Regions from separate parts of the Rhizobium sp. YJ-22 genome, predicted to be linked through region 2. Evidence: riboswitches for the same ligand, from Rfam matches in the RefSeq annotation. Region 2 holds a riboswitch; the other holds the start of a gene.
What was found. A riboswitch is a leader RNA that binds a small molecule or an ion and turns the genes downstream of it on or off. The one in region 2 is predicted to bind cobalamin.
Positions count from the first base shown of each region.

Region 1: linked by a shared signal. The riboswitch ahead of P7F60_RS15565 (aromatic ring-hydroxylating dioxygenase subunit alpha) and the one ahead of P7F60_RS16695 (DUF1636 domain-containing protein) in region 2 are both predicted to bind cobalamin.

Region 1 is NZ_JARRIR010000006.1:118,586-127,635, forward strand. It holds gene P7F60_RS15520 (ABC transporter substrate-binding protein) at 1-1,033, shown strand, start outside; gene P7F60_RS15525 (iron ABC transporter permease) at 1,030-2,058, shown strand; partial or broken gene P7F60_RS15530 (ABC transporter ATP-binding protein) at 2,055-2,759, shown strand; gene P7F60_RS15535 (pseudoazurin) at 2,836-3,276, shown strand; gene P7F60_RS15540 (class I SAM-dependent methyltransferase) at 3,273-4,052, shown strand; gene P7F60_RS15545 (hypothetical protein) at 4,092-4,586, shown strand; gene P7F60_RS15550 (copper chaperone PCu(A)C) at 4,645-5,148, shown strand; gene P7F60_RS15555 (cysteine hydrolase family protein) at 5,358-5,912, shown strand; gene P7F60_RS15560 (cation transporter) at 5,992-6,915, shown strand; cobalamin riboswitch at 7,010-7,213, shown strand; gene P7F60_RS15565 (aromatic ring-hydroxylating dioxygenase subunit alpha) at 7,315-8,559, shown strand; gene P7F60_RS15570 (hybrid-cluster NAD(P)-dependent oxidoreductase) at 8,561-9,050, shown strand, end outside.
Region 2 is NZ_JARRIR010000007.1:7,264-27,299, forward strand. It holds partial or broken gene P7F60_RS16675 (ABC transporter permease subunit) at 1-365, shown strand, start outside; gene P7F60_RS16680 (iron ABC transporter permease) at 771-1,778, opposite strand; gene P7F60_RS16685 (ABC transporter substrate-binding protein) at 1,781-2,728, opposite strand; gene P7F60_RS16690 (ABC transporter ATP-binding protein) at 2,725-3,522, opposite strand; gene P7F60_RS16695 (DUF1636 domain-containing protein) at 3,519-3,875, opposite strand; cobalamin riboswitch at 3,971-4,182, opposite strand; gene zigA (zinc metallochaperone GTPase ZigA) at 4,273-5,478, opposite strand; gene P7F60_RS16705 (Fur family transcriptional regulator) at 5,550-5,963, opposite strand; gene aztA (zinc ABC transporter ATP-binding protein AztA) at 6,197-6,973, shown strand; gene aztB (zinc ABC transporter permease AztB) at 6,966-7,832, shown strand; gene aztC (zinc ABC transporter substrate-binding protein AztC) at 7,851-8,810, shown strand; gene P7F60_RS16725 (PepSY domain-containing protein) at 9,124-9,441, shown strand; gene P7F60_RS16730 (general stress protein) at 9,465-10,058, shown strand; gene P7F60_RS16735 (low affinity iron permease family protein) at 10,127-10,549, shown strand; gene P7F60_RS16740 (hypothetical protein) at 10,708-10,947, shown strand; gene P7F60_RS16745 (hypothetical protein) at 10,959-11,108, shown strand; gene P7F60_RS16750 (NUDIX hydrolase) at 11,089-11,604, opposite strand; gene P7F60_RS16755 (HU family DNA-binding protein) at 12,025-12,303, shown strand; gene P7F60_RS16760 (alpha-hydroxy acid oxidase) at 12,478-13,557, opposite strand; gene P7F60_RS16765 (tetratricopeptide repeat protein) at 13,561-14,199, opposite strand; gene P7F60_RS16770 (Fe2+-dependent dioxygenase) at 14,201-14,887, opposite strand; gene P7F60_RS16775 (TonB-dependent siderophore receptor) at 14,994-17,252, opposite strand; gene P7F60_RS16780 (alpha/beta hydrolase-fold protein) at 17,406-18,242, opposite strand; gene P7F60_RS16785 (iron ABC transporter permease) at 18,328-19,380, shown strand; gene P7F60_RS16790 (ABC transporter ATP-binding protein) at 19,391-20,036, shown strand, end outside.

The sequences.
Region 1 (9,050 bases), on a different contig from region 2:
GACCCTTTCCCTTGCATCCACCTTGCGCGCGGGCTTCTGCGCCATCGCGCTCGCCGCCAGCGGCCTTGCCGGCCAGGCAGCCTCCGCCGAGACCAGCTATCCGCTGACGCTGACCAATTGCGGCCGGCAGGTGACATTCACCAAGGCGCCGACCCGCACCGTCTCCATCGGCCAGAGCAGCACCGAGATTCTTTATCTGCTTGGCCTTTCAGACAAGGTGGTCGGCACCGCCGTCTGGCTTGGCCCGGTGCTGAAGGGTTATGAAGAGGTCAACGCCAAAATCGACCGCCTTGCCGACAACGATCCCAGCTTCGAAAGCGTCGTCGCCAAGAAGCCGGATCTGGTGACCGCCCAGTTCCAGTGGCATGTCGGCCCTGAAGGCGTGGTCGCCAAGCCCGGCCAGTTCGAAGAACTCGGCATTCCCGTCTACACCTCGCCCGCCGATTGCATCGGCAAGGACAATACCGGCGGCGGCGACGGCGTGCGCCATTCGGTGTTCACCATGGACCTGATCTACCAGGAAATCCGCGATCTCGCCGCCATCTTCAACGTGCAGGATCGCGGCGAAGCCGTCGTTGCCGATCTGAAGAAGCGCGAAGAGGCCGCCAAGGCAAAAATCGCTTCGGCCGATGGCAAGCTTTCAGCCGTCTTCTGGTTCTCCAGTGCGGAGCTGGACATCGATCCTTATGTCGCCGGCAAAAACGGGGCGCCCGGCTACATCATGTCGGCGCTCGGCATCCGCAACGTGATCGACAGTGAGGAAGAATGGCCGACGGTCGGCTGGGAAACCATCGCCAAGGCCAACCCGACCATGATCGTCGCCGGCAAGATGGAGCGCCGCCGCTTCCCCGCCGATGACATCGCCGTCAAGCATAAGTTCCTCCAGACCGACCCGGTCGCCAGCCTGATGCCTGCCGTCAAGGAGAAGCATGTCTTCGAGATGGACGCACAGGCGATGAACCCGACGATTCGCACGATCGAGGGCATCGAGGCGCTGGCGGATGCGGTTTCCGCCACCGGCCTGGCGAAGTGAACCGGACGCTGACCCGATATGCCGTGCCGGGCGCCGCCTTCGCGGCGCTCGGTATCGTCGTCTTGGCGCTCATGGCGGGCGCCGCGATCGGCGAGACGGCGATCCCCTTCGATGTGGTCGCCAAGACCGTCGCCAACCGTCTGTTCGGCGCGGCCTATGCGCTGGAGCCGCTGGACGAAGGCATCGTCTGGAGCTACCGGCTCAGCCGCGCCGTCGTCGCCGCCTGCTGCGGCGCGGCACTCGCGCTTTCCGGCACGGTGCTGCAGGCGCTGCTGCGCAACCCGCTGGCCGATCCCTATATCCTCGGCATTTCCGCCGGCGCCTCGACCGGCGCAGTCGCGGTCGCCATTCTCGGAATCGGCGCCGGGCTATTCACGCTGCCGGCCGGCGCCTTCGTCGGCGCGCTCGTCGCCTTCGCGCTGGTGACGCTGCTTGCCGCCCGCGCCGGGCGCGGCAACAGCGCCATCATTCTCGCCGGCATCGCCGGTTCGCAGCTCTTCAATGCGATGACATCCTTTATCGTCACCAAGGCGGCCAATGCCGAGCAGGCGCGCGGCATCATGTTCTGGCTGCTCGGCAATCTCTCCGGCATCCGGTGGCCGGATGTCTGGCTGGCGCTGCCGGCGATGCTGGCAGGCCTCGGCGTCTGCCTGTGGTATGCCCGCGCCCTCGACGCCTTCGCCTTCGGCGCGGAATCCGCCGCGGCGCTCGGCATTCCGGTGCGCCGCGTCTATGTCGTGCTGATCGGCACCTGCGCCATGATGACGGCGGCGATGGTGTCGCTGGTCGGCTCCATCGGTTTCATCGGCCTTGTCATTCCGCACGCGGCGCGCATGCTCGTCGGTGTCCGCCACAGCTTGCTGTTGCCGGTCGCAGCGCTCGTCGGCGCCGTCTTCATGATCGGGGCGGATATTCTCTCACGCATCGTCGTGCCGGGCCAGGTATTGCCGATCGGCGTCATCACCGCGCTGTTCGGGGCGCCGGCATTTGCCCTGCTTCTGGGGCAGAAAGGAGCGCGGCCATGAGGATTTCGGCACGCGATCTCGCCTGGTCGGTCGGCGGCATCTCCATCGTCCGCGATATCTCGCTGGAGATTGCCAGCGGCGAATTCATCGGCATCATCGGCCCGAACGGATCGGGCAAGAGTACGCTGCTCTCGATGCTCGCCGGTCTCCGGCGGCCCGACGGGGGCGCGGTGACCATCGACGACGTGGCCCTCGCCACCCTTAGCCGCCGGGCGCTGGCGCAGAAACTCGCCTTCGTCGAGCAGCAGGCGGAAACCACCGAGCGCATGACCGCCCGTCAGGTGGTCGAACTCGGCCGCACGCCCTATCTGGGCCCACTCTCGCCCTGGGCGGCCCATGACGACGCCATGGTGCGAAACGCGCTCGAAAACGTCGACATGGCCGACAAGGCCGGCCGCTTCTGGCATAGCCTTTCCGGCGGCGAGCGCCAGCGGCTGCACATCGCTCGCGCCTTGGCGCAGGAGCCGCGCCTGCTGCTGCTCGACGAACCGACCAACCATCTCGACATCGGCCACCAGATCGGCCTGCTCGATCTGGTGCGCCGCCAGGGCCTGACGGTCATCGCCGCCCTGCACGATCTCAACCACGCCGCCATGTTCTGCGACCGCATCGCCGTGCTCGATCGCGGCCGGCTGGTCGCCATCGGCACACCCGCCGACGTGCTCACGCCCGATTGCATCCGCGCCGTCTTCGGCGTCGAGGCCGCGGTTTCCGCTGACGAGGTCGGGCGCTGCCACATCCGTTTCCTGCCGCCCTCCCATCCGATCAAGGACCGACATGACAATCAGAATCGCTTTCCCGACGATAGCCGCCTGCCTGCTGCTGAGCGTTCCGGCGCTGGCCGAGACCTTCGAGGTGAAGATGCTCAATCGTGGGGAGAAGGGAACGATGGTGTTCGAGCCAGACTATCTCGAACTTGAGCCTGGCGACCGCATCCGCTTCATACCCACTCACAAGAGCCACAATGCCGCGACCATCGATGGCATGATCCCGGACGGCGCCGCCGGCTTCAAGAGCAAGATCAACGAGCCCTTCGAGACCGGCTTCGACAAGGACGGCTTCTACGGCATCAAATGCTCGCCGCATTACGGCATGGGCATGGTGATGCTGGTCAAGGTCGGCAAGGCGAGCCTGCCGGAAAGCTACCGCGCCGTCGACATGCCCGCCCGCGCCAAGCCGCGCCTCGAAGAGCTGTTCCAGCGCGCGTCAAACCCGTGACCGCGAACTACACGCTTAAGGAAGATATCCGTGACTACTGGTCGCGGCGCTCGTTGACCTTCGACCTCGCCTTCGGCCATCGCATTCCGCCCGGGCCGGAGCTCGAGGCCTGGGGCGACGCGGTGACGCGGGCGCTGGGGGACAGGCCACTCTCGGTTCTCGAACTCGCCTGCGGCACCGGCGAGGTCTCGAACGTGTTGATGTCGCGCGGCCATAGGGTGACTGCGCTGGATTTCTCCGAGGCGATGCTGAGTGTCGCCCGCGCCAAGCATGCCGGCCGTGACCAGGTGCGTTTCATCCTTGCCGATGCCGAAAACACCATGGAGCCGGATGGACTTTACGACGCCGTCGTCTGCCGGCATCTGGTCTGGACACTCACCCGGCCGGAAGAGGCCTTCGCCGACTGGTTCCGGGTGCTGAAGCCCGGCGGCAGGCTGCTGGTCTTCGACGGCGACTGGGCCAACCCGACACGCCTTGGCCGCTTGGCCGGCATGACCATCAAGATCATAGACCGCCTCAAAGGCGAAGACCCGCATTATGACGGCGCAATGGGCGACCGCCACCGAAGCATCATGTCGCGGTTGCCCTTCGGCCATGGCCTGACGGCCGGCGAACTGGCGGCGCTTCTTCGCCGCACGGGTTTCGTCGGGCTCGACATCGCCTCGCACGCACCGATCGCCGCCGCGCAGCGCAGAACGGCGGATCTGCGCAACTGCCTGCGCACCCTGCTTTATCGCCGTTTCATTCTCTCCTGCCGCAAGCCGGATGCGGGCTGATGCAGATCGGTGAAAATTCCTTGAGGACCACCGGCAAAATTGCGCCAGGACAAAGAGGTATTCTCGCAAATAGCGAAAAACTCCTCCCCAGGCGGCCGCTTTGCAAGCCGGCCACCGGCTGATAAGACGACGCAAACGAAAGGCAGCAAAATGCATCGAACGGCGGGAAACAGACGGATCGGCGTGGCGCTTGCCGCCGCGATCGTCCTGTTCCTGCAAGGCCTGTTCGGTGCCTATGCCAACGCCGCATTCGTCGCCACCGCGCCGCTGGATGTCTTCGGCAATCCGCTCTGCGTCACGATGCCGGACGAAACCGGCCTGCCCGGCAAGCATGATCCCGCAGCCATGCCCGGCTGCTGCACGCTGGCCTGCCAACCCGCCGCGTCGCTGCTTCCAACGGAACCGGCCGGAGAGATGCTCGCCGTCTCCGGGGCGTGGATTGCCATCGGCCCGCTACTGCCGCGCGCGCTCGCGCTTCCCCGCCATGCCAGCCATGCACCCGGGAATCCCCGCGCGCCGCCGCTTTGCGCATGAAACAGGCCGTCATGGCCATCATTCCATTTTCATGCAGACCATTTTCGGGGAGTTACCCATGTCCATTCCGTTCGTCCGTTCCGCCGCCCTGCGTGGCGCCATTGCCGGCCTTGCGCTGATCGCCGCCATGCCGGCCGCCATCGCTCATGAATTCAAGGTCGGCGATATCGAGATCGTCCATCCGTGGTCGCGCGCCACCCCGCCCGGCGCAAAGGTCGCGGCCGGCTATGCCACCATCACCAACAACGGCTCGATGCCGGACAAGCTGGTCGCCGTCACCGGCGAGATCAGCGAAAAGGGCGAAATCCACGAGATGGCCGTCGACGGTAATGGCGTCATGACCATGCGCCCGGTCGAGGGCGGCATAGAGATTCCCGCCGGCGGCACCGTCGAATTGAAGCCCGGCGCCTTCCACATCATGTTCAAGGAACTCAAGCGCCTGCCCAAGCAAGGTGAAAAATTCAAGGGCACCATGACCTTCGAAAAGGCCGGCGAGGTTGCCGTCGAATATGCCGTCGACAAGATGGGCGGCGACAACAGCCATAACGACCATAAGAACTGATCGCCGCGTTCGCGCGGTCAGTTGCCGATGGTTCTGGCGCATCGAGGCTTTCGAACGGCGCCTCGACATTGATTGAGGAAACGACGGCTGTAACAGAAAATTGCAGCCGTCATCTCGCAATCACCTTGCATCGATCGCGAAAATTGGATGATCTCCAGAGCATCCAGACCGGCGTGAACGGCATGCCGGTCTTCTTTTATGGAGCGAACATGCGCAAGACGGCCCTGATCATCGTCGACCTGCAGAACGATTATTTCGATGGCGGCAAGTTTCCGCTGGTCGGCACGGCGGCAGCAGCCGGCAACGCGGCGCGCCTTCTCGACGCCGCCCGCGCGCGCGGCGATCTCGTCGTGCATATACGCCACGAATCGGCGGAGGCAGATGCTCCGTTCTTCGCTCCCGGGACGGAAGGGGCCGCAATCAATGCGGCCGTCGCCCCCGCGCCTGGCGAGACGGTTGTCGTCAAGAAGGCGATCAATGCCTTCCAGGGCACCGGCCTCAAGGACGTCCTCGATGCCAACGGCGTCAGCGACGTCGCCATCGCCGGCGCGATGAGCCATATGTGTATCGACGCCGTCACCCGTGCTGCCGTCGACTACGGCTATCCGGCGACCGTCGTTCACGATGCGGTCGCCACCCGCGATCTCGAATTCGGCGGCAGGATCGTTGCCGCCGCCGATGTCCACGCCGCCTTCATGTCGGCGCTGGCCTTCGGATACGCCAATCTCGTCTCCACGGACGACTATCTCCAGGGCAGCGCCTGACGGGCGGCGGCGATGGCGTTTTCCGCAGGGATCTGCGACAGTCGCGCCGATCGAACGGAAAACGCCTGCCGGACCCCGCATGACCGAGCAATTCGTCCTGAAATTCTCCATCGTCGCCACCGTCCTGCTCGCGGTCTTCGGCATCGTTATCGGCCTCGTTTCCGGCTCCTTCGCCATTGTTTTCGACGGTTTCTATTCGCTGACCGATGCCTTCATGACCGTGCTGGCACTGCTGGTCTCGCGGCTGATCGCCAGTTCGGCAACGGTGCCGCCCGTCAAGGGGCGGCTGATCGAACGCTTCACCATGGGCTTCTGGCATCTGGAGCCGATGGTGCTCGGTCTCAATGGCACGCTGTTGATGGGAGCGGCGATCTATGCCTTCATCAATGCCGTCGACAGCCTGCTGACCGGCGGACGGCCGGTGGAATTCGGTCCGGCCATCGCCTTCACGCTGGTGACGATGTCGGTCGCCTGCGGCATGGCGGTGTTCGCGCAGCGGGCGAACCGGACGATCCGCTCCAATTTCATCGCACTCGACGCCAAGGCCTGGATGATGTCGGCAGCGCTGACCTCGGCGCTGCTGATCGCATTCCTGATCGGCTACGGCGTCGAGGGCACGCGCTTCGCCTGGACCGCGCCCTATATCGACCCGGCCGTGCTCGCCGCCATCTGCCTGTTCATCGTTCCCGCACCGCTCGCCAACGTCAAGCAGGCGCTGGCCGATATCCTGCTGGTCACGCCGGCCGAGTTGAAGAGCCATGTCGATGCCGTGGCGAGCGACGTCGTCTCCCGATTCGGCTTTCTTTCCTATCGCTCCTATGTCGCCCGCGTCGGGCGCGGCAAGCAGATCGAGCTGTTCTTCATCGTCCCCCGCGACTGGCCGGCCAAGCGCCTGGAAGAATGGGACGCGCTGCGAGACGAGATCGGCGAGGCGCTGGGCGACGAAGGCCCGGATCGCTGGCTGACCATCGTCTTCACCACCGATCCCGAATGGGCCGACTGAACCCCCTGACACCGCCTGTTTCATCAACGCCACAATGTTCCGTTTGCGCCGCAGGAATGTCGCAGGTCAAGAGCCGCGAAACAGAGGTTTCTCCTAGTGTAAGTCCATCCTTGGTGCTGCATCGCGCGGATTGCGATGCGGATAATTGGGAAGCCGGTCAAAGTCCGGCGCTGCCCCCGCAACGGTAGCGGAGCCAAACCGTCGACAACAGGCCACTGGATTATTCCGGGAAGGCGTCGACGAAGTCCGAAAGGACGGCTCCGGAGCCCGGAAACCAGCCTGGGATGGAACGAAACGACTGATTGCGGTGGGCGATCGGGCGACGGGACCATCGCGGAAGAGCCGCGCTGGCCTGCGCGCGACGCATCTCTCCCCAATCCCATCAAAGGGATAATGAGAATGAACGTTCGTGGTGACATGCTTCGCCAGCTTCAGGCCCGCAGGGACGGCTTCAGCCTGCAGCAACCCTTCTACATCGACCCAGACTATTTCCGGGTCGACATGGAGGAAATCTGGTATCGCGACTGGCTGTTCATCGGCCATGATTGCGAAATCCCCCGCGCCGGCAATTACTTCACCGCCCAGATCGGCGATTATCCGCTCGTTGTCGTGCGCGGCCGCGACGGCGTCATCCGCGCCTTCCACAACACCTGCCGCCATCGCGGCCACCGCGTTTGCACGCAGGAGCGCGGCGCCGCCGCCAAGCTCGTCTGCCCCTATCACCAGTGGACCTACGATCTCGACGGCTCGCTGGTCTTCGCCCGCCAGATGGGGGCCGAATTCGACAAGGCGGATTTCGGCATGAAGCCGGTGCCCTGCGAGACCGTCGCCGGTTACATCTTCATCTGCCTCGCCGCCGAGCCCGCCGATTTCGCGCCCATGCGCGCCTCGATCGAGCCCTATATGAAGCCGCACCGGCTCTCCGAGGCCAAGGTCGCGCATCGCACCACGATCATCGAGAAGGGCAACTGGAAGCTGGTCTGGGAAAATAACCGCGAATGTTATCACTGTGCCGGCAACCATCCCGAACTCTGCCGCACCTATCCGGAAGCGCCGACCGCGACCGGCGTGCAGGGCGCAAAGGACGATCCGGTCATCGTCGAACACTGGCAGCATTGCGAGGCGGCCGGCTTGCCCAGTGAATTCCGCATGGATCCCTCCGGCCAGTTCCGCGTCGCCCGCATGCCGCTGATCCAGGGCGCCGAAAGCTACACGATGACCGGCCAGCCGGCGGTGCGCAAGCCGCTTTCGCCCGATGTCGCCACCTCGCAGATCGGGACGCTGCTGCTGTTCCATTATCCGACGACCTGGAACCACATCCTGATCGACCATGCGATATCCTTCCGCGTGCTGCCGCTCGGGCCGGAGGAAACGGCCGTCACCACCACCTGGCTGGTCAACAAGGATGCGGTCGAGGGCGTCGACTACGATGTCGAAGAACTGACGCATGTCTGGAACATGACCAACGACCAGGACCGGGCCATTGTCGAGGAAAATGCCTTCGGCATCCGCTCGCCCGTCTATGAGCCCGGCCCTTATTCGGTCGAGCACGAGGGCGGCGTCATGCAGTTCGTCGAATGGTATGCGAATTTCATGACCGGCCGCCTCAAGGGCGAACCGATGCCGCTGTCGGCGGTGGCCTGAGATGAGCGCCGCCTCGCCCGCCTATCGCCATGTCGACGAGATGCGTCCGTGGTCCGACCGGGAGCATCGCCTCGAATGCGTCGCCGTCACGCCGGAAGCCCCCGACGTGATGACCTTCACCTTTCGGCCGGATAATCCCGGCCACTGGTTCCGCTATCTGCCCGGCCAGTTCGTGACGCTGGAAATTCCCGCGACCCCGGAGCCGGTGATGCGCACCTATACACTGTCGTCGAGCCCGTCGCGGCCTTATACGGTGGCGGTCACCGTCAAGGCGCAGGCGGGCTCGATCGGCACGCGCTGGATGTTCGACAACCTGCGCCCCGGCATGCGGCTCAAGGCGATCGGTCCGCTCGGGGATTTTTCCTATGCCAGGCATCCCGGCCGGAAATACCTGTTCATCTCGGCCGGCTCCGGCATCACCCCGATGATGTCGATGACGCGTGACATGAGCGACCGCACACCGGATAGCGACATCACCTTCATCCATTGCG
Region 2 (20,036 bases):
TGCCTCACACCGCGCGCTATGCCACGGCCGCCTTCGTGCAGATCGGCGACAATCTCGAGGCGGCCGCCCGCGTCTTCGGCGCCACCGGCGCCGTCGCCTTCCGGCGCATCCTGATCCCGCTGGTCTTCCCGAGCCTTGCCTCGGCAATGCTCCTCGTCTTCGCGCTCGCCTCGCGCGAGCTCGTCGCGTCCGTCGTGGTCGCGCCGGTCGGCATGCAGACCATCGCCACCTTCATCTGGCGTCAGTTCGAACAGGGTCCGGTGGGTCTCGGCATGGCCATGGCCTTCGTCACCATCTTCCTGACGACACTTCTGCCGCTGCTGTTTCTGAGCCTCTTGCGCCGGAGTAGCCTGATCAGGGAGTAATCCGGTCGGACGACGAGGGTGCACCGCATGGCGCGGTCGGAAAAGAAGCCGGAAAAGTCAAGCTCAGGCGGCGGCGGGACAGTTTCCGGAAGAACTCAATTGTCGAAGAAGCGGTTCGGTTGTTGACTGACCGGCGGTCATATTCCAGTTTGCCGCATGCACCCATTGGACGCGGCCGCTTTTCGCTTGCACGACAATGCGAGAGCCGCCGGCTATCGACTGTCAAGGGCAGGAAAAGGATCGGCCATGGCAGATGCGCGCGTGGAAACTTCCGGCAGGACACATGGCAATCGAGCTCACTGTGAGCTTATGATGATGGCGGGATGGCAGGATCGTGTTCGAACTTTGGTGCTCTTGAGCGTGAGCATACGAGCCGAGGCCGATCTTTGCCGCGATGGCCCGCAGCTATGATTTCTGCCTCAGCAACGTGGTCACCACGAACAGGGCGCCGATCGAACTGGTCACCACGCCGACCGGCAGTTCCTGGGGCGGCAGCAGGGTCCGCGCGATCAGGTCGCTGCCGAGCAGAAGCGCTGCGCCGAAGAGTGCGCAGGTGAGCGCGAGACGGCCGTGCAGCGGGCCGGCGAGGGGCCGGGCGACATGCGGGATCATGAGGCCGATGAAACCGATGACGCCGGCGATGGAAACGAGGAGCGCCGTCGAAAAGCTGGCGACGAGGAAGGTCGCGGTGCGCAGGCGCACGACCGGGACGCCGAGGCTTTCCGCCGTTTCCTCGCCGCCGAGCAGCGCGTCGAGCTGGCGGTGGCGGACGAGCGCGTAGCAGAGCACCAGGGCCGCGCCCGCGATGCCGATGCCGATATTGCGCCAGCTTGCCAGCCCCAGCCCGCCCATCGTCCAGAACAGAACGGAATGGGCGGCGCGCTGATCGCCGGAAAAAACGAGGTAATTGGTGAGCGCCGTGAAGAGAAAGGAGACGGCAAGGCCCGCGAGGATCAGCCGCTCCGGCCCGTAGCCGTGGGTGCGGCGGATGAGGATCAGCACGACGGCGGTCGCGCACATGCCGCCGACGAAGGCGGCGAGCGGCAGGGTGAAGATGCCGATGCGGTCGCCGATCCGCGTGATGACCGCGACCGCGCCCGCCGCCGCCCCGGCCGAGAGACCGAAGAGGAAGGGATCGGCGAGATCGTTGCGGGTGACGGTCTGGAGCAGGAGACCGATGACGCCGAGCCCGGCGCCGACCGCGATGGCGAGGATCGCCCGCGGCAGGCGCAGGTCGACGACGATCCGGTCGATCGGCCCGGCAGAGCCGGGCGCGAGCCCCAGCGCCCGGGCGAGCGATGCGATGACATCGGCAAACGGGATGACGGTCGACCCATAGACGACGGAGGCCGAAGCCAGCGCCGCGACGGCGAGAAGAGCCGCCGCGACGCCGATGCCGAAACGAACAGGCACGATCAGAAGGCTTCCGGGTGGAGCGCCCTGGCGATCTTGTCGATCGCCGTGATATTGTCGGGGCCTGGCGTCAGCTCTTCATAGCGCAGCGCCACGAAGCGCTCGTTCTTCACGGCGTCCGTCTCCTTCATGGCGGGGTGCGCCTTCAGGAAATCGAGAAGCTTTGCATAGCCGCCGCCGTCCTGATAGTCGAGCAGGACGAGGAACTGGGGATTGCGGGCGGCGACGGTCTCCCAGTCCGTATTGCCCCAGCTCGTCTCCATGTCGTCCATGATGTTCTTGCCGCCGGCCGCCGTGATCATCGCCGTGGTGATGGCGTATTTGCCTGCGGTGAACGGCTTGTCGTCCCCGGAATCGTAGAGGAAGACGCGGGTGCCGCTCCTGTCGCCCACCTTCTTCTCGATATCGGCGAGCTGCGCCTTCCAGCCTTCGACAAGCGCCTTCGCCTCGGCCTCCTTGCCGAAGATCTTGCCGAGCTTTTCCGTGTCGCCGTAGAGCAGGTCCATCGAGGCCGCCGGACGGTCCTTTTGCAGGTGGACGCAGCTTTCGGTGAGGACCAGCGTCTTGATGCCGTGCGGGGCGAGCGTGTCGGGCGTCACCTCGCCGCCGGGCTTCATGCCGTAATACCAGCCCGCGAAGAAGAAGTCGGGATCGGCGGCGACGAGGTTTTCCATCGTCGGATATTTGGGTGCAAGCTCGGGGATCGAGCCCTGCTCCTTCTTGAAGGCGTCGTCGGTCTTGTACCAGCCGGTGATGCCGGTGACGCCGACGATCGAGGGCTGGAGGCCGAGGGCGAAGGCCATCTTGGCCATGTTGATATCGTGGATCACCGCCCGCTTCGGCGCGGCGTCGAAGGTCAGCGGCGTGCCGCAACTGTCGACCGTGACGGGAAAGGCCAAGGCGGCGGAGGCCGCCAGCGACAGAAGGGAAGCGAGGATCAGGCGTTTCATGGAGAGGCTCCGGTGCTGCGGGTGAAGGGGATATCGAAGACGGTAAGCTGGCGGTCCTCATGCGGGTGGGGCAGGCGCAGGAGGTCGATGCCGAAGACGTCGCGCACGACATGCCGGTCGAGCGTTTCCTCCGCCGGCCCGCAGGCGACGAGCGTGCCCTGCCTCAGCACGGCGATCCGCGTGGCGAAGCCGGGGACGAGATGAAGGTCGTGCAGGACCGCGACGATGGTGAGGCCGAGATCGGCCACCAGCGCGAGAAGCGCGCCGCGGGCGCGGGGATCGAGATGGTTGGTCGGTTCGTCGAGGAAGAGGATGCGGGGTTCCTGGGCAAGCGCCCGGGCGATCTGCGCCCGCTGACGCTCGCCACCCGAAAGCGAACCCATCTCCCGCCCGGCGAGGGATTGCAGCTCCGTCCGCTCGAGCGCGTCCAGGATGATCGCGGCGTCCGCCGCGCCCGGCCGGCGCGCCATGTGGGGAATGCGGCCGAGCGCCACGTAGTCACGCACGCAGATGCGCCGGTCCGGCTGGTCCGTCTGGCCGACCATGGCGACGAAGCGTGCGCGCTCGACGGGCCGCATCGCCGCCAGCGACGCGCCGAAGAGATGCACCGTGCCGGCGGTCGGTTGCAGCGTGCCGGCCAGCAGGCGCAGCAGCGTGGTCTTTCCGGCGCCGTTCGGCCCGATGATGGCAAGGCGGTCGCCCGGTTCGGCGTCGAGCGAGACATGATCGAGAAGCCGGTCGCCGGAGCGGGTCTCATAGACGAGCCCCTGGCCGGAAAGGATGCCGCGGCTCATCGGGCGAGTCCCCCGATATGCGGGATGTGGGCAAGCGTCTTGCCGCGCAGGCCGGCTGGCCGTTGACCCTCGTTGCACCAGCCGTCCGCAAGGTCGCGGTACTGGCGGCCGAAGGCGAGCAGGGCCTCCAAATCTCGGGCCGGGTCGATGTCGCCGAAGAGGAACGACGCCTTGGCGGGGGCCGTGAAGGCGACGGCGAGCGGCCGCCCGCAACCCGCAAGGCAGGCCACGGCGTCGACGCGAAAACCGCCGGCGGCCGTATGGTGCGCAAGACGGGCGACAAGGTCGGGCGCAGCGGCGCCCGCGTGGCAGCGGCTGCAGACGACAATGGCATAGGCGGGCGTTTCGGTCATGTCATCCTTCGGCGAGCGGGCACTGGTGAAGGATGATCGGCCATCGCGCAAAGAGGCGCGAAGGCGTCACAACGCTTCCCGGTACACCCCGTCCGGTTGCTGTGGCGAATGACGGCAGGTCTCCTGGCTCACGGGTCGAAGGGCTTGCCGGCCTTCCCGGTCCGTGGACCAGTGGCATGGATGACAAGCCCTCACCGCTTACAGTTGCGGGGGCAGCCACGGTTTCGGCCCCGTTCGGGTCATCCTCACCGTGTTCCCTATTAATCCCTCCGGCTTTGCCTCGGGAACCGTCCGCCCCAGATAGGAGCCGATCCGACAGGCTGTCAAGCACGAGCCGTGCGTTCAGTGACGATCCCGCACCCTGCTCCACCGCCGATCAGTCCGATTGTACCGGCATTCAGGCTGCCTTTCTGTCCCAGCTTGCGAACGGGTCGGGCAGATTGCGCCAGAGATCCGGTCTGAACGTCTGGGCGTCCAGCAGGCAGGCGTCCAGTTCGGCCCGGATTTCCCTCTCGTCCATCGGATCGGCGCCGATGAACACGATCTCCTGCCGCCGATCACCCCAGACCGGATCGAGATAGGGTTTCATCATGTTCAGGAAGGCGGGATCGCGGGGCCATTGCTCCTTCGGCACGGAGGACCACCACAGGCCCATCTTGCCGGTGCGCACGAAAGCACCGGCCTGGCTGATCTCCCCGACATGGTGCGGCCGTGTCGCCAGCCAGAAGAAGCCCTTTGCGCGCACCACGCCCGGCCAGGGCCGGTCGATGAATGTCTGGAAACGCACCGGGTCGAAGGGGCGCTTCGCACGATAGACAAAGGACCGGATGCCGTATTCCTCGGTTTCGGGCACATGGTCCTTGAAGCCATGCAACTCCTTGAACCAGAGGGGATGCTGTTCGGCCTTGTCGAAATCGAAGCGGCCGGTGCCGAGCACATCCTTTAGATCGACTTTCCCGAAATCGACCTCGATGAGCCTGGCATCGGGATTGAGGGAGGCGATGATCTTGCGCGCGGCGTCCCGCTGTTCAGGCGTCGCCACGCCGATCTTGTTCAGCACCACGACATCGGCGAACTCGATCTGCTCGACCAGAAGATCGACGAGGGTCCGTTCGTCGCCGTCTCCCGCCGTCTCGCCGCGATCGGCAAGGAAGTCCGTCGAGCTGTAGTCCCTGAGAAGATTGGCGGCGTCGACCACGGTGACCATGGTGTCGAGCTTGGCGACGTCGGAGAGGCTGCGGCCGTTCTCATCCCGGAAATCGAAGGTCGCGGCGACGGGAAGCGGCTCGGCGATGCCGGTCGATTCGATCAGCAGATAGTCGAAGCGGTCCTGCTCGGCGAGCGCGCGCACCTCCGTCAGCAGGTCGTCGCGCAATGTGCAACAGATGCAGCCGTTCGTCATTTCGACGAGTTGCTCCTGCGTTCGAGAGAGGTTGGCGCCGCCGTCGCGGACGAGCGCGGCATCGATGTTGACCTCGCTCATGTCGTTGACGATGAGCGCAACCCGCATGCCCTCGCGATTGGCAAGGATATGGTTGAGCAGCGTGGTCTTGCCGGCTCCGAGAAAGCCGGAGAGGACCGTGACGGGAAGTTTCTTGGCCATTCGATACCTTTCTTAATGATATAACGTAACAGAATCCATGTAGAGAGAGCCTTGCTTCGGCGGGATAGCAGTTAACGGCAGTCAGCGCACAGGCCGTGGACCTCGATCGCGCTCGCCCTGATCTTGAAGCCGCTGCTGCGTGCGTGCTGTATCAGCGCGCTCTCGACTTTCTCGTCGTGGAACTCGTTGACCTTCCCGCAGCTCTCGCAAATCTCGAAGGCGGTGATCCTGGGGTGGATTTGCCCATGCCGGGAATGACAGCAGACGACGAAGGCGTTCATGCTTTCAAGGCGATGAACCCGGCCCGCCTCAAGAAGTTTCTCCAGGGCGCGATAGACCTGAAGCGGCGCTTTCAACCCATGTCCACGAAGACGGTCCAGTATGCTGTAGGCGCTCAGCGGCTGCCGGGACGATTCCAGCACCGAGAGCACGAGGTGCTGGTTTTTCGTCAGCTTGAGATCGTGAGCCTGGGCCGCCTGTGTCATCCAGCTTCTCCATCGCGTGGCGAGAATGCGATCCAAGGTCGCGGCCTCAACCCCCCGATCCTGGAATTTCGCCTTCAGGACGTTGCGCCCGAACCGCCGACGGCAACGATCGCGAAGGGCATACGGCTCAAACTCGGCGCGCATGTCATCTTTCAATAATGTTATTACATAACTTTCCATTTGACGAACGTAATAACATTACCTATCCAGTCGTTGTCAACCCCGGAGTGGCCATGACCGGCACAAGCCTGCATTTCGAAAATCTGACCCTCGGCTATCAGGGCCATCCCGCCGTACATCACATTCACGGTGAGGTGGCGCGTGGTGCATTGACGGCGATCGTCGGCGCCAACGGCTCTGGCAAATCCACGCTGATGAAAGGGATCGCCTCCATCCTGAGGCCGATCGAGGGGCGGTGCACGGTCTCATGCAACCGTCTTGCCTATCTGCCCCAGCAATCCGAACTCGACCGCAGCTTTCCCGCACGCGTAATCGACCTCGTGTCGATGGGCTTCTGGCAGAGGAGAGGACTGCTCGGACGCATCACTGCGCAGGACAGGGCCGAACTGGCGGCCGCCCTGAAGGCTGTCGGATTGACCGGCTTCGAAAAGCGTCCGCTCGACAGCCTTTCCGGGGGTCAGATGCAGCGGGCGCTGTTTGCACGAACCATGCTGCAGGATGCGGACCTCATCCTTCTGGACGAGCCGTTCAACGCCGTCGACAGCCGGACGGTGCGCGACCTGATCGACCTCATCAAACGCTGGAGTGTCGAAGGACGGACCGTCCTCTGCGTCCTGCACGACCTCGACCTCGTCCGCGAACATTTTCCGCAGGCATTCCTGCTTGCGCGCTCCCTTGTTGCCGCCGGGCCAACGGCACAGGTTCTGACGGCGAAAAACCTCGCTCTTGCCCGGGACTTCCAGGAATCCTGGGACGAGCAGGCCGGCTTGTGCGTGGCAAACCCGGGAGTGGCCAGCGCGGATAACGTCAGAGTTGGCTTACATGTATGAGTATCTGATCGAACCCTTCATCCGCTACGGCTTCATGCAGCGCGCCTTGCTCGGCTCGCTGTTCCTGTCGGCCAGCTGCGCGCCGGTCGGCGTCTTTCTGATGCTGCGCCGCATGAGCCTGACCGGCGACGCCATGTCCCATGCGATCCTTCCCGGCGCCGCCATCGGTTTCCTTCTCTTCGGTCTGGAGATCATCCCGATGACCATCGGCGGGCTTGTCGTCGGGCTTCTGGTGGCGCTCGGATCGGGGGTCGTGTCGCGCCTGACCATTCAGAAGGAAGACGCCTCGATGGCGGCCTTCTACCTGATCTCGCTTGCCGTCGGCGTGCTGATGGTGTCGTGGCGCGGATCGAGCGTCGACCTGATGCATGTGCTGTTCGGCTCCGTCCTGGCGCTCAACAACGAGGCCCTGATCCTGATCGTGAGCATCGCCGCTGTCACCTTCCTGGCGCTCGCCGTCTTCTGGCGCGCGCTCGTGGCGGAGTGCCTCGATCCGCTCTTCCTTCGGTCGGTCAGCCGCATCGGCGCGCCGGCGCATTTCCTGTTCCTGACGCTTGTCGTGCTCAATCTCGTCGGAGGGTTCCAGGCGCTCGGCACGCTCCTCTCCGTTGGCCTGATGATGCTTCCCGCCGCCGCATCCCGGTTCTGGTCGAACCGGGTGGGGCCGATGTGTCTCATCGCCGTTGCAATCGCGGCCGTGTCCTCGTTGGGCGGGCTCCTGCTTTCCTACCATGCGTCGATGCCGTCCGGCCCCGCGATCATCTTTACCGCCGGCGGCTTCTACATCCTTTCCACCCTGGGCGGATCGAGAGGCGTTCTTCGCAGCGCCTTCGCCTCCTCCCGCCATAAGACAGCCTGACAGCAAAAGGAGATTTTCATGTTCAGGACGTTCCGCATCGCAACCTATGCCAGCCTGCTTGCGCTTTCGGGCGGTTTCGCCGCATCCGCGACGGCTGCCGAGCTCCATGTGGTGGCGAGCTTCTCCATCATCGCGGATCTCGCCAAGAATGTCGGCGGCGAGCGTGTCGAGGTGAAGACGCTCGTCGGCCCCGATGGCGACGCCCATGTCTACGAACCGCGCCCGGCCGACGCCGTGGCGCTCGAAGCCGCGAATGTCGTGCTGGTCAACGGTCTCGAACTCGAAGGCTTCATGAAGCGGCTGATCGAGACGAGCGGCACAAAGGCCCCGGTCGTCGAGGTCACCAAGGGTATCGAACCGCTGAAGGCGGAGGAGGAGCATCACCATGATCATGAAGGAGGAGAAAAGAAAGAAGCCGGTCACGAAGACCATCACCATCATCACGGTGAATTCGACCCGCATGCCTGGCAGTCGATTCACAATGGCGAGATTTACGTGAAGAACATCGCAGACGCCTTCTGCGAGACCGACAAGGCAGGTTGCGCCACCTATACGGCGAATGCCGAGGCTTATCTCGCAAAGCTCGAAGCGCTTGAAAAGGACGTGAAGGCGGCGATCGCGGAGATTCCGGCCGACAAACGGACGATCATCACGACCCATGACGCATTCGGCTATTTCGAACACGATTATGGTCTCAAGTTCATCGCGCCGGAAGGCATCTCCACCGAAGCGGAGGCATCGGCCGCAGACGTCGCCAAGCTGATCGATCAGGTGAAGGAAGACAAGGCATCGGCGCTCTTCCTGGAGAACATCACCAATCCGCGCCTCATCGAGCAGATCTCGGCGGAAACGGGAATCAAGGTCGGCGGCACGCTCTATTCGGACGCGCTTTCGGGTGAGGACGGTCCTGCGTCCACCTACATCGATATGTTCCGTCACAACGTCAAGACCCTCAAGGCCGCCATCCTCGGAAGCTGATCCACTGGGCCTGCCCGGCGAGAACCGGGCAGGCCCTATTCCGCCGACGGTTCTCTTTTGTTTGTCACACAAGACCTTCGGTCGGCGGCCATGCGGTTCCTGCCTTTCCCGCATCGTGAAGGCAGCAAAATCGGATGATCACGGATTGGATCGGACTGGAGGGCGAGCGGCCGCGCCAATTCACTTTCGAGACTCGTGCAGAACCCGAAACGCATCTCACCGACCTTGACGGCTTCTTCCACTGGCGTGGAACCAAAAGGAAAAGTGCGCGTTACCCCAGCACCTGTAAAAGGGCTAACACGAGGAAACAATTATGAAAAAGCTTCTGCTCGCCGCCGCGTTCGTCGGCGCTTCGACTTTTGCTGCCTTTGCGCAGACCTCGACCGCTCCGGCAACCGACGGCGATACGCCGGCCGTAGCGACACCCGACAGTTCCAATCCGACCGCTCCGGTCGAAGGCGCCAACAGCTTTACCGAGGCCCAGGCCAAGGATCGTATCGTCGAAGCCGGCTATGCCGACGTCACCGGCCTGAAGCTCGATGACAAAGGCGTGTGGCGCGGCACGGCCATGAAGGACGGCAAGTCCATGAACGTCGCCCTGGATTATCAGGGCAATATCGTCGCCAACTGACACTCAATACGAGGAGCACGCCAATGAAAACCGTTACCGGACTGTTCGACGACTATTCCGATGCCCGCGCTGCAGTCAGCGCGCTGGAGGCGCGGGGCATTCCGTCCGACGACATCAGCATCGTTTCCAACAATGCGGACGGCCGTTATGAAGGCGAGTCGAACGCTGCCGAAGGGGCTGGCACGGGCGCCGGCATCGGCGCGGCCGTCGGCGGCATCGGAGGCCTGCTGACCGGCCTGGGCATCATGGCTATTCCCGGCGTCGGGCCGGTCGTCGCCGCCGGCTGGCTGGCTGCGACGGCGGCCGGGGCTGCTGCGGGTGCCGTTGCCGGCGGCGCTGCCGGTGGCCTGATCGGCGCATTGACCAATTCCGGCGTGCCGGAAGAAAATGCCCATGTCTATGCTGAAGGCGTCCGTCGCGGCGGTACGCTGGTCACCGCCCGCGTTGCCGACGACCTCTATACCGAAGCCGAAAGCATCCTGCGTCAGTCCAACTGGGTCGATCCGGTCGAGCGCCGCGCCGCCTATAACGAACAGGGCTGGACGCGCTTCGACGACACTCTGCCGCCCTATGGCCCGGCCGAAATCGAACAGGAGCGTCTTCGCTATCGCCGTTGATCGGTGAGAATAAACCGAGGCCGGCGCTTGAGCCGGCCTCCATCGATTTCGCGCGCGGAGAGACGTGCATGCGTATCAGTGAAGCGTTCTGCCAATTTTCAAATCTGGTGGCGGAAACGAGCGGCAAGCCCGCAACCTTTGTCCTGGCCTTCATCGCCATCGTCGTCTGGGCGATCACAGGCCCGATTTTCGGCTTCTCCGAAACGTGGCAACTCGTCGTCAACACCGGCACGACGATCATCACATTTCTCATGGTTTTCATCCTGCAGAATTCCCAGAACCGTGACAGCAAGGCTCTGCAAGCCAAGCTCGATGAACTGATCCTCACCACCGCCACGGCTGAAAACCGCTTCATCGGCATTGAAAAGCTGAACGAGGAGGAGATTGCGCGTTTGACGGAAATGCTTCGCCAGGCCGCCGATAGCGAGGGCGACCGCGATGTCGAACGCAAGGTGACCCATCTCTATGACCGCAAGCGCTCGGAAAGCTGACGGGCGGGCGGGATGCACATTCCGCCAGGACAATGGGATTGCAGGAATCTGCCACCGCGCGAAGCGAGCGCGTGTAAACGCCGATGCATCGCGTCTGAAGTCTTTCCGTGTTGGCGGCGGACTAATCCGGCTGCATGGCCGCGCTCTCAAGGTGAATCATGATGCAGAATATGCAACGCGATCCTGCCGTTTTCGCAGACGTTCTTTCGGCGATGGCCGAGGAAGAGCTGTACGAGGCGATGCGTGATCTGGAGACGAAGAGCGAGGAGCTCTCGCGGGCAGGGCAGGACACAAGCGATGTTCTCGCCCGGATCGCGCAGGTCGAAACCGAAATCGAAACACGGTTTCCCGGCCAGAAACTGGCGCCTTACAAGAATTGGAAGCGCCAGGCTGGGTGACGGTCAGCCCGATGCCGGACGGTGTCGTCACGCTTCCCGACGAATGGCTTTCGGTTGAGAAGGACGACATCATGGTCGGGCAAAGGCCCATTCCTCAAGCCATCGGCAGCGGTGCCGGCGCGGTTGCCCTGCCGCCTGCCTTCAGCGCGGCAACGGTTTGAAGTTCACCAGCAGCGACTTCAATTCGATCTCGCGTACGCGCCGTGCCGCCTCGTCCGGGCTGACCCAGGCGATGACGCGTTGGCCTTTTTCCTTGAAATCCGCCTGGGTCTCCGTCACCTCGACCTGATACATCTCGACGATGACTGGAGCGACATCGCCGTCGTCCAGTTCCTTGAGATAGACATAACTGCCGACCGGAGTCTTGTTGGCCTTGCCGCGGACACCCGCTTCCTCCCAGGCCTCGGTCGCTGCCGCTTGATGCGGCTTCTTCTTTTTCATCGGCCAGCCCTTCGGAATGATCCATCGCCCGGTATCACGGGAGGTGATCACCAGGATGTCGATCTCCTCGTCACTCTTCCTGTACCGGAAGCAGAGAGCGCCGTATTGCTTCCGAAATGCACCGGTGAACAGCTTGTCAGGATGTTTCGCAAGCTGTTGAAACAGGGTAGGTGGGGTGACCGGGCGGGACTTGCCGCCCTTTCTCTTTGACTTCATGACCGATGCAGGCTGTCAAGAAACCCATTTCAAATCAATAGGCTTCGGGATTTTATGACAGATTTATGACACTTCTCCGCATCAAGCTGGCAAATGCCGGCCACAGAGAAGATCCTCTTATAGTCGCCGCAGAGACAGCGACGGTTGAGTTGCGGTGGCTTGAGACCCGTCTGCCTTGCATCCAGGTCGTCGCGATGCCGCAATCGACAATCTGTGTCAGCGTGTTCGCCGTCGTGAGAGACGGGAGGAGGTCCGATAAGCGGAAAATAGCCCGAATCGTTGGCCGAGGCGGCGGGCAGCGGCAGCCTCCGGGTGCTCAATGCTGTGGACAAGGTTGCGTGCGCGCATTTCCAGTGCGCACGCCAGATGACAGACTCACCGACCCGCGCCAAGATTGGCGGTCCAATCAGGAGGATCATGATGACGACGACCAATGAAATCGCCGACAAGATCGCAGCCGAGCATGGACTGTCCAAGTCTCAGGGTAAGGCTATCGTTGAGGCGGTGCTCGCGCAGATCACCTCGGCTGCCCTTGGCGGCGCCGAAACCTCCCTTCCCGGTTTTGGAAAGTTCAAGGTCAAGGACGCGCCCGAACGCGAAGCGCGCAATCCGGCGACAGGGGCGATGATCAAGGTGGCGGCATCGAAGAAGATCACCTTTACGCCGGCAAAAGCGCTCAAGGATGCCTTGAACAAGTAGCGGCGCGGACGACGAAGGAAACGGCGCTATTGGTTTACCGTGGCGCCGGGCGATGTTCCGGCATTCCGCACGGATCGTCGCGGTCGCGGGTGCCGGTATCCATGCGTATGAAAGAGAACCGCAGCCGCCAATAGGCTTGCGGTCGAAAGCGTTCGGCCGCGTCCATGAAGCCGATCAGGGCCGCCAGACAAGATTCTTGTCGATGGCATCGGGCCTTGAGCAGCCGGCCAGCGCCATCGCGACTTCCAGTTCCGTGCGCAGGATGGTCAGCAGATGGGCGACGCCGCTTGCACCGGCGATGGCGAGCGCGTGCAGTTGCGGGCGGCCAATCAGTACGGCGCTCGCGCCCAGCGCCAGGGCCTTGACGATATCCGTTCCGCGCCGGATGCCGCCGTCGAGCAGGAGCGGAACCCGGCCCTGAACGGCGGTGGCGATGGCGGGCAGGGCGTCGAGCGTCGCTGGCAGCGTGTCGAGCGTGCGCCCGCCGTGATTGGAGACAACGAGGCAATCGATGCCGCAGGCGAGCGCACGCCGGGCGTCGTCGGGGTGGAGGATGCCTTTCAACAGGATCGGCAGCGGCGTTTCGCGCCTGAGCCATTCGATATCGCCCCATCCGGGTGCATGATCGAGCAGGCCGGAAAACACCGGGCTGCGTCCCGGCGCACCGGCCATGTCCAGCGTTGCCATGCCGTCGAGATTGACGGCGCGCACAGCCGCCGGCAGGCGGAAGCCGGCGCGCTGTTCGCTGTTGCGCAAGCCCGTGACCGGCGCGTCGACGGTGACGACGAGGGCGCGGTAGCCGGCGGCTTCCGCCCGGCGCACGAGGCGCAGCGTGTCGGCGCGGTCGGGCTGCAGGTAGAGCTGGAACAGCAGCGGCGTCGTCGCGGCGGCGGCGATGTCTTCCAGCGTCCGGCTCGCCTGCGTGCTGACCGTCATGGCGACGCCGGCCGCCGATGCCCCGAGCGCGGTCGCGACCTCTCCTTCCTCATGCACCAGCCGGTGATGGGCGACGGGGGCGAGCAACAACGGGCATTCGAGATCGATGCCACAGAGCCGGGTGCGGGTATGGGCGCCGCGCATGTCGGCCAGCACCCGGCCGTGAAGCGCCAGCCGGGAAAAGGCTTCGCGGTTCCAGCGCGCGGTGATGCCGTCGGCGCCGGCGCCGTCGATATAGGCGGAGAGCGCCGGATCGGCACGGTCGCGAAAATACCGTTCGTAGTCGGCCGCGGAGGCGATATCGGCGGGCACGATCACGGTTTACTCCATCAGAATGCCGGCGGCGACGGCGGCGACGGCGGCGAGGCGTTGGTCGGGATGGTCGCCATAGGTGTCCGCAATGGCGCGATAGACATCGGCAAAGCCGGTCTCGATGGCGCGCGACAGGAAGGCGGCGGCATCCGCCGGCCGCTTTTCGGCGAGCAGCAGCCGGGCATGGTTGAGGCAGGCCCAGCAATCACCGCCCTCGGCTCCGGCCCGGTAGAACTCCGCCGCCTTGGCAAGATCGGGCAGGCCGGCGCGACCTTCCTCGCACAGCAGGCCGAGCATGTTCAGGGATTTGAGGTGCCCGCCTTGCGCGGCATCGAGATAGAGCGCGAAGGCGACGGTATCGTCACGCGCCACCCCTTCGCCGCGACAATGGAGATCGGCGAGATTGAATTTGGCCCAGGCATCGCCCATCTCCGCGGCGCGGCGATAATAGGCAGCCGCCTGCGCCGCATCGGCCGGCACGCCCCAGCCGCGTTCGTGGATGCGGCCGAGCATGTTGAACCCGCGCGCATCACCGCCGCGGGCGGCGGCGGCGAAATGGTCGGTCGCCAGCGCGAAATCACCGCGATCCAGAAACATCTGGCCGAGCGCGAGCTGGGCCTCGGGAAGGCTCGGCCTGTCCTGCGGCATGTCAGAGATCCGCAAAGCGGCGCAGCAGGTTGTGATAATGGTTGACCAGGCCGAGAACGGCGTGATTGTCATCGCCGAGCAGGTTGCGGGTCTCGATGATCGACAGGTCGAGATCATAGAGCATCGCCCGCATGGCATCGTCGCGGACCATGGATTGCGCCCAAAAGAACGATCCCCAGCGGCTGCCGCGCGTCACCGGCTCGACCCGGTGCAGGCTGGAGGAGGGATAGACCACGGCGTGACCGGCCGGAAGCTTGACGCTGTGGCAACCGAAGGTGTCCTCGATAAGAAGGTCGCCGCCGTCATAGTCCTCGGGGTCGTTGAGAAATATCGTGGTCGAGACGTCGGCGCGCATGCGCATGCCGCCGGTGCCCGGCACGCTGCGAATGGCGTTGTCGACATGGGCGCCGAAGGCCATGCCGATCTCATAGCGGTTGAACATCGGCGGCAGCACGCGAAGCGGCAGCGTTGCCGAATTGTAGGTCGGGTTGCGGCCAAGCGCGTTCAGCACCAGTTCGCCCAGCTCCCGCGCCGCTTTGCCGTCCACGGGCAGTTGCAGATTGTTCTTCGATCGCGCCGCCAGGTCGCCGGCCGTCACCCGGCCATCCACCCAGTCGTTGGCGGTCAAGACCGCGCGGCAGCGGGCAAGCTCCTGGGGCGTGAGAAGGTCTGGAATGGTGATCAGCATGGCAGCTCCGTAGAACAGGTCTTCACGGCCGAAGGCACGGGCCCGTTCAAGACCCGTGTCCACTCCCGAAATGGACTGCCCGGCGCACGGCCGGGCGGCATGGGGATCAGAACGTCGTTCCGATGTTGACCATGAAGGTTCGGCCGGAGGAAGGCACGGCGCGGCCGCTCTGTCCCGACTGGTAGTTCTGGTGGTCGGTCAGGTTATAGGCGTTGAGCGAGATACGGAATTTGTCCTGCTCATAGGCCGCCATTGCGTCGAGCGAAAAGCTGCTCGGGATCTTGTAGGTATTGGCATTGTCCACCCAGAAGGCGCTGGCATATTGGAAGCCGCCGCCGACGGTCACCTTGCCCGGAAGCTGCGCGGCAAGCTCTTCAGCGACGGTATAGGTCGTCCAGACGTTGAAATTGTGCGGCGGGACATAGGGTGCGTCCATGCCGATCTGCGCAGCGGTGGCGGATTCGGTGATTTCACCATGCAGATAAGCGTAGTTGGCGAAGATGGACCATGCGTCGGTAACCTTGCCGCTGACGCCGAGTTCGATGCCGCGCACGCGTCGGCCGGTCGGTCCGTCGCCGGAGCCGGCCGGAAGCTGCGTATCCTCGTTGACCGAGTTCTTCTTGTCGACCTGGAAGATCGCACCGGTCAGCCCGATGCGGCCATCCATCAGGTCCGCCTTGGCGCCGATTTCCCAGACATCGCTCTTCTCGGGCGAGATCGGCGCGGTCAGGTTTTCGGGGCCGACCAGGGCGGCGACGTCGGCCGTGTTGGGCTTGCTGGTGCGGGCATAGGAAGCATAGATCGAATATTCCGGCGCGGGCTCCCAGATCAGCGCCAGCGATGGGTTCCAGGCCGTATCGGTGCGGGCGAGGTTGACGCCGGACTGCTCCTGCTCGGTACGGAACCGGTCGAAGCGCAGGCCGCCCTGCACCGAGATCTGGTCGGTGAAATAGACACGGTCGTTGACGAAGACGCCGATATCCGTCGTCTTGAATGTCCGTTCGCCGGGATAGTCATAGGTCGGGGTGAAGTTATAGGTGTAGCGCGGCCGGAACAGCGATTCGATGTTGCGGTTCGCCCAGGTCGGCCAGGCGCCGTTGGTGCGCTTGTCGTTCTGGTAGCTGACGTCGAGGCCGACATTCAGCTTGTGGCGCAGCCCGCCGGTTTCGAAATCCATCTTGGCAGTGCTGACGTTCTGGAAAGCCCAGCCGTCCTGCAGGTAGGTGAGGCCGCCCCCGGCGCCGAGCGTATAGGTGGCGTCCGGATTTCCACCGCCGTTGAGAATCGACAGGAAATTCGCCGCGCAGGCGCCCGAGCAACCGCCCGGCGGCGTGCCGCCGAAATCGCGGTCGTAGAAGGTCAGACGCGTGTCGTTGCTCAGCGTCAGCCAGTCGTTGACTTCCGAATTCAGATAGGAACTCAGCGCATGATTGTTGGTGATGTCGGTATTGGTCGAGCGGGCATAGGAAATCGACGGATCGAAGCCGAATTCGGCCGCCGGCAGGAAGATGCCGTCGGCGCCCTGCACCATCGGCTGGCCGTAATCCGGCGTGCCGTCGCCATGCAGGAAGCTGTAGTTCAGATGCCATTCGGTGCTTGTCCCCAGGCCCATGCCGAGGTCGACCGCGAAGCCCCGGCGGTCGGCCTCGATATTGTCGCGGTCTGCGACGTCCTGGCGATGGTAGAGACCGTTGAAACGGATGGCGGTGGTGTCGTTGACCTGGATGTTGCTGTCGAGCGTCGTGCGCGCCGTAAGGCCGGAGCCGATCGCCTGGTCGATGGAGGTCGAGGTGCCGAGCCGCGCCTTCTTGGCGGACTGGTTGATGAGGCCGCCGGTATTGCCCGCGCCGAAATTGTCGCCCGCCGGACCCTTGAACACCTGCACGTCCTCGACGTTGAAGGTGTCACGCGTATAGACGCCGAAATCCTTCAGGCCATCGATATAGACGTCGGAGCGGGCCTGCATGCCGCGAATGCGGAACTGGCTGCCGTTCTGGCCGCCATTGCCCTCGCCGGTCGCCAGGGTGATGCCCGGCACGTTGCGCAGCACCTGTTCGATGGTGGTGGCGCGCTGCTGCTGGATGATCTCCTTCGGCACGACGTTGACGATCTTCGGTGTTTCCTTGATCGTCGCCGGCAGGCGGGAAATGCCGGTCGAGGCGTCGTTGGTGTTGGGTGTGCCTGCGCCTTTCCCTTCGATCGTGATCTTTTTCAGCACGGTCGCGTCGCTTTGCGCTTCCTCGCGGTCGCCGTTCGCCACCGTCGGCGATTGCGCATGCGCGGCGCTCGTCAAGGCAAGGCCTGCCGTGGCAGCCGCGCCGGACAGCAGCGGCCGAAGAGTAAGATGCGGTTTCTGATTGGACATTGGCCCCTCTCTCGGATCAAACAAAGGCAATCCGCCTGAGGTGAGGTAAGGCGAATTACGTTTTCGATATGAACGTCCCCAACGCGAGATAGCGCATGGCAAAAAGTGGAGTCAATATCTCCGGTTAATAATCTTGATAAAAAGATACATGTTTTATGGCGCGGCGGCCCGGACAAGCGCGATCGGTACGGATTGAAACAGGCTGGCGACGTGAACCGCGCCGGGAAAGAGTTGCAGCGAGACGTCCAGATCTGCGCGTTTCGCAAGGTGGCGGGCGAGTTCCAGCGTTGCCGGGGCCGGTCCGTTCCAGGTCGGCGCCGCCGGGCTGGAGCGGCGCTCCGCTTCGCCGAGCATGATCGCGACCTCGGCGCGGTGCGCCGGTGGTGGCGAGGGGGGCTTGAAACTGAGCAGGTATTCATCGCCCCACCAGATGGACGGGCTGGCGGCGATATAACGATCGAACCGGCCGGGCCGCGACAGGAGCGCATAGAGCGTCAGCAAGCCGCCGAGCGAATGGCCCCAGAGCGAGCGCCGTGTCGCATCGACGCGAAATCCGTTCTCGGCGGTTTTGCGGATCGCATCGCACAGCCGGTCGAGAAAGGCATCCGCGCCGCCGATCCGCCGGCCGGGATGGACGGGATCGTCGATCGGTCCCGCGCCGTTGCGCGGCGGGGTGAAATCGAGGCTGCGGCGCGTGGCGTCGAAGCGGAACGGCGTATCGTAGCCGATGCCGACGATGCAGAGATCCGGGACCGATGCCAGCAGGTCGGGCGTCAGGAGGTCGAAGGCGGCGTTGCCGTCGAGCATGTAGAGGATCGGGTGGCCGGCAGGGCCGGGTGTGCTGCGCGGGCGGGCGATGAACAGGCGGTATTCGGCGCCGTCCGCCGTGGTCGTCGGCATCCGGAACAGCGCATGGCTGTCTGGCGCCGTCTCGAAAATCGCCATCTGTGTGGGAAAACTGCTTTGCCGCGGATATGGGTTTTCCGCCATGCCGGCCTCGTCGTTCGCCTGTCAATAACTTGACGCCTACAGTCAAGTCCAGCATATGTCCACACGACGAAGAGTGGAAACCGCCGTGACGGACATCGAGGTGCAGAGCGAAATTCTGGTTTACCGCAGAAGTTTGCGGCGGCGCTCGCTCGTCGTTGCGGCGCTGTGCATCGCGCTTGTCTGCGCCTTCGCCACCGACCTGGTGACCGGGCCTTCCAGCCTTTCGGCGGCCGATGTGCTGCGCGGGCTGATGTGGCCCGACACCCTGTCGGCGCCGATGCGGGTCGTGGTCTTCGATGTGCGCCTGCCGCAGGCGCTGATGGCGATCTGCGTCGGCGCCTCGCTGGCTCTGGCCGGCGCCGAGATGCAGACGATCCTCGACAATCCGCTCGCCAGCCCGTTCACGCTCGGCGTGTCCTCGGCTGCCTCCTTCGGCGCGGCGCTTGCGATCGTGCTGCATATCGGTCTGCCGGGGGTAAGGACGGAATGGACGGTGGCGCTGAACGCCTTCGTGTTCGCCTTCGCCTCCGTGCTGCTCCTGCAGATGCTGAGCCGGCTGCGCGGCAATGGCGGCGATGCGCTGGTGCTGTTCGGCATCGCCATGGTCTTCACCTTCAATGCGCTGGTGGCGCTCATCCAGTTCGTCGCCTCGCAGGATGCGCTGCAGCAACTGGTCTTCTGGAGCATGGGCAGCCTGTCGCGGGCGACGCCGGCCAATCTTTCGGTGCTTTGCGCCGTGCTCTGCCTCGTTTCGATCCTCTCCTTCCGCGTCGCCTGGAGCATGACGGCTCTGAGCCTTGGGGAGGACCGGGCGCGCAGCTTCGGCATTCATGTCGGGCGGCTGCGCTTCGCCTCGCTGCTGCGCGTCAGCCTGCTGGCGGCCATCTCCGTCGCCTTTGTCGGCACCATCGGTTTCATCGGTCTGGTCGGACCGCATATTGCGCGGCGGCTGGTGGGTGAGGATCACCGCTTCTTCCTGCCGACCAGCATGGCGACGGGGGCGGTCGTGCTGTCCCTGTCCTCGGTGTTGAGCAAGGTCATCGTGCCGGGCGCGATCATGCCGGTCGGCATCGTCACGGCGCTGATCGGCGTTCCCTTCTTCGTCAGCCTGATCTTCGTCCGGCGCGAGCGCATGTGAGGAAGGCCCGATGCTGACCGTCACCGATCTTTCCGCCGGCTACGATCGCCGCCCCGTGCTGCACGGCATCACCCTGCCGCCGCTCGAAAACGGCTGCATGGCGGCGCTGATCGGCCCGAATGCCGCCGGCAAGACCACATTCCTGCGCGCGTTGGCGGGCCTTGCGCCGGCAACAGGCTCGATCCGGCTGATCGACCGGGAATTGCTCGGCACCGATCCGGCCGAGCATGCCCGCCACGTCACCTACATGCCGCAATCCCTGCCGCAGCGCGCCAGCCTCACCGTGTTCGAAGGTGTGCTGGCGGCGCTGATGGCGTCGCCAGGAACGCGGCCGGCACGCATGGAGGCGGAAAAGACGGCGCTGGCGACGCTGCAGCGGCTGCGCATCGCCGATCTTGCCCATCGCCGGCTCGACCAGCTTTCCGGCGGCCAGCGCCAGCTTGCCAGCCTCGCGCAGGCCATCGCCCGCCAGCCGGCGGTGCTGCTGCTCGACGAGCCGACCAGCGCCCTCGACCCCGCCCACCAATTCCGCGTCATGGATACGGTGGCGAAGCTGACGCGCGAGCGCAATATCGTCACCGTGCTGGTGCTGCACGACCTGGCGCTCGCCTGCCGCTGGTGCGACCGCATCGTCGTGCTGTCGAACGGCCGCATTG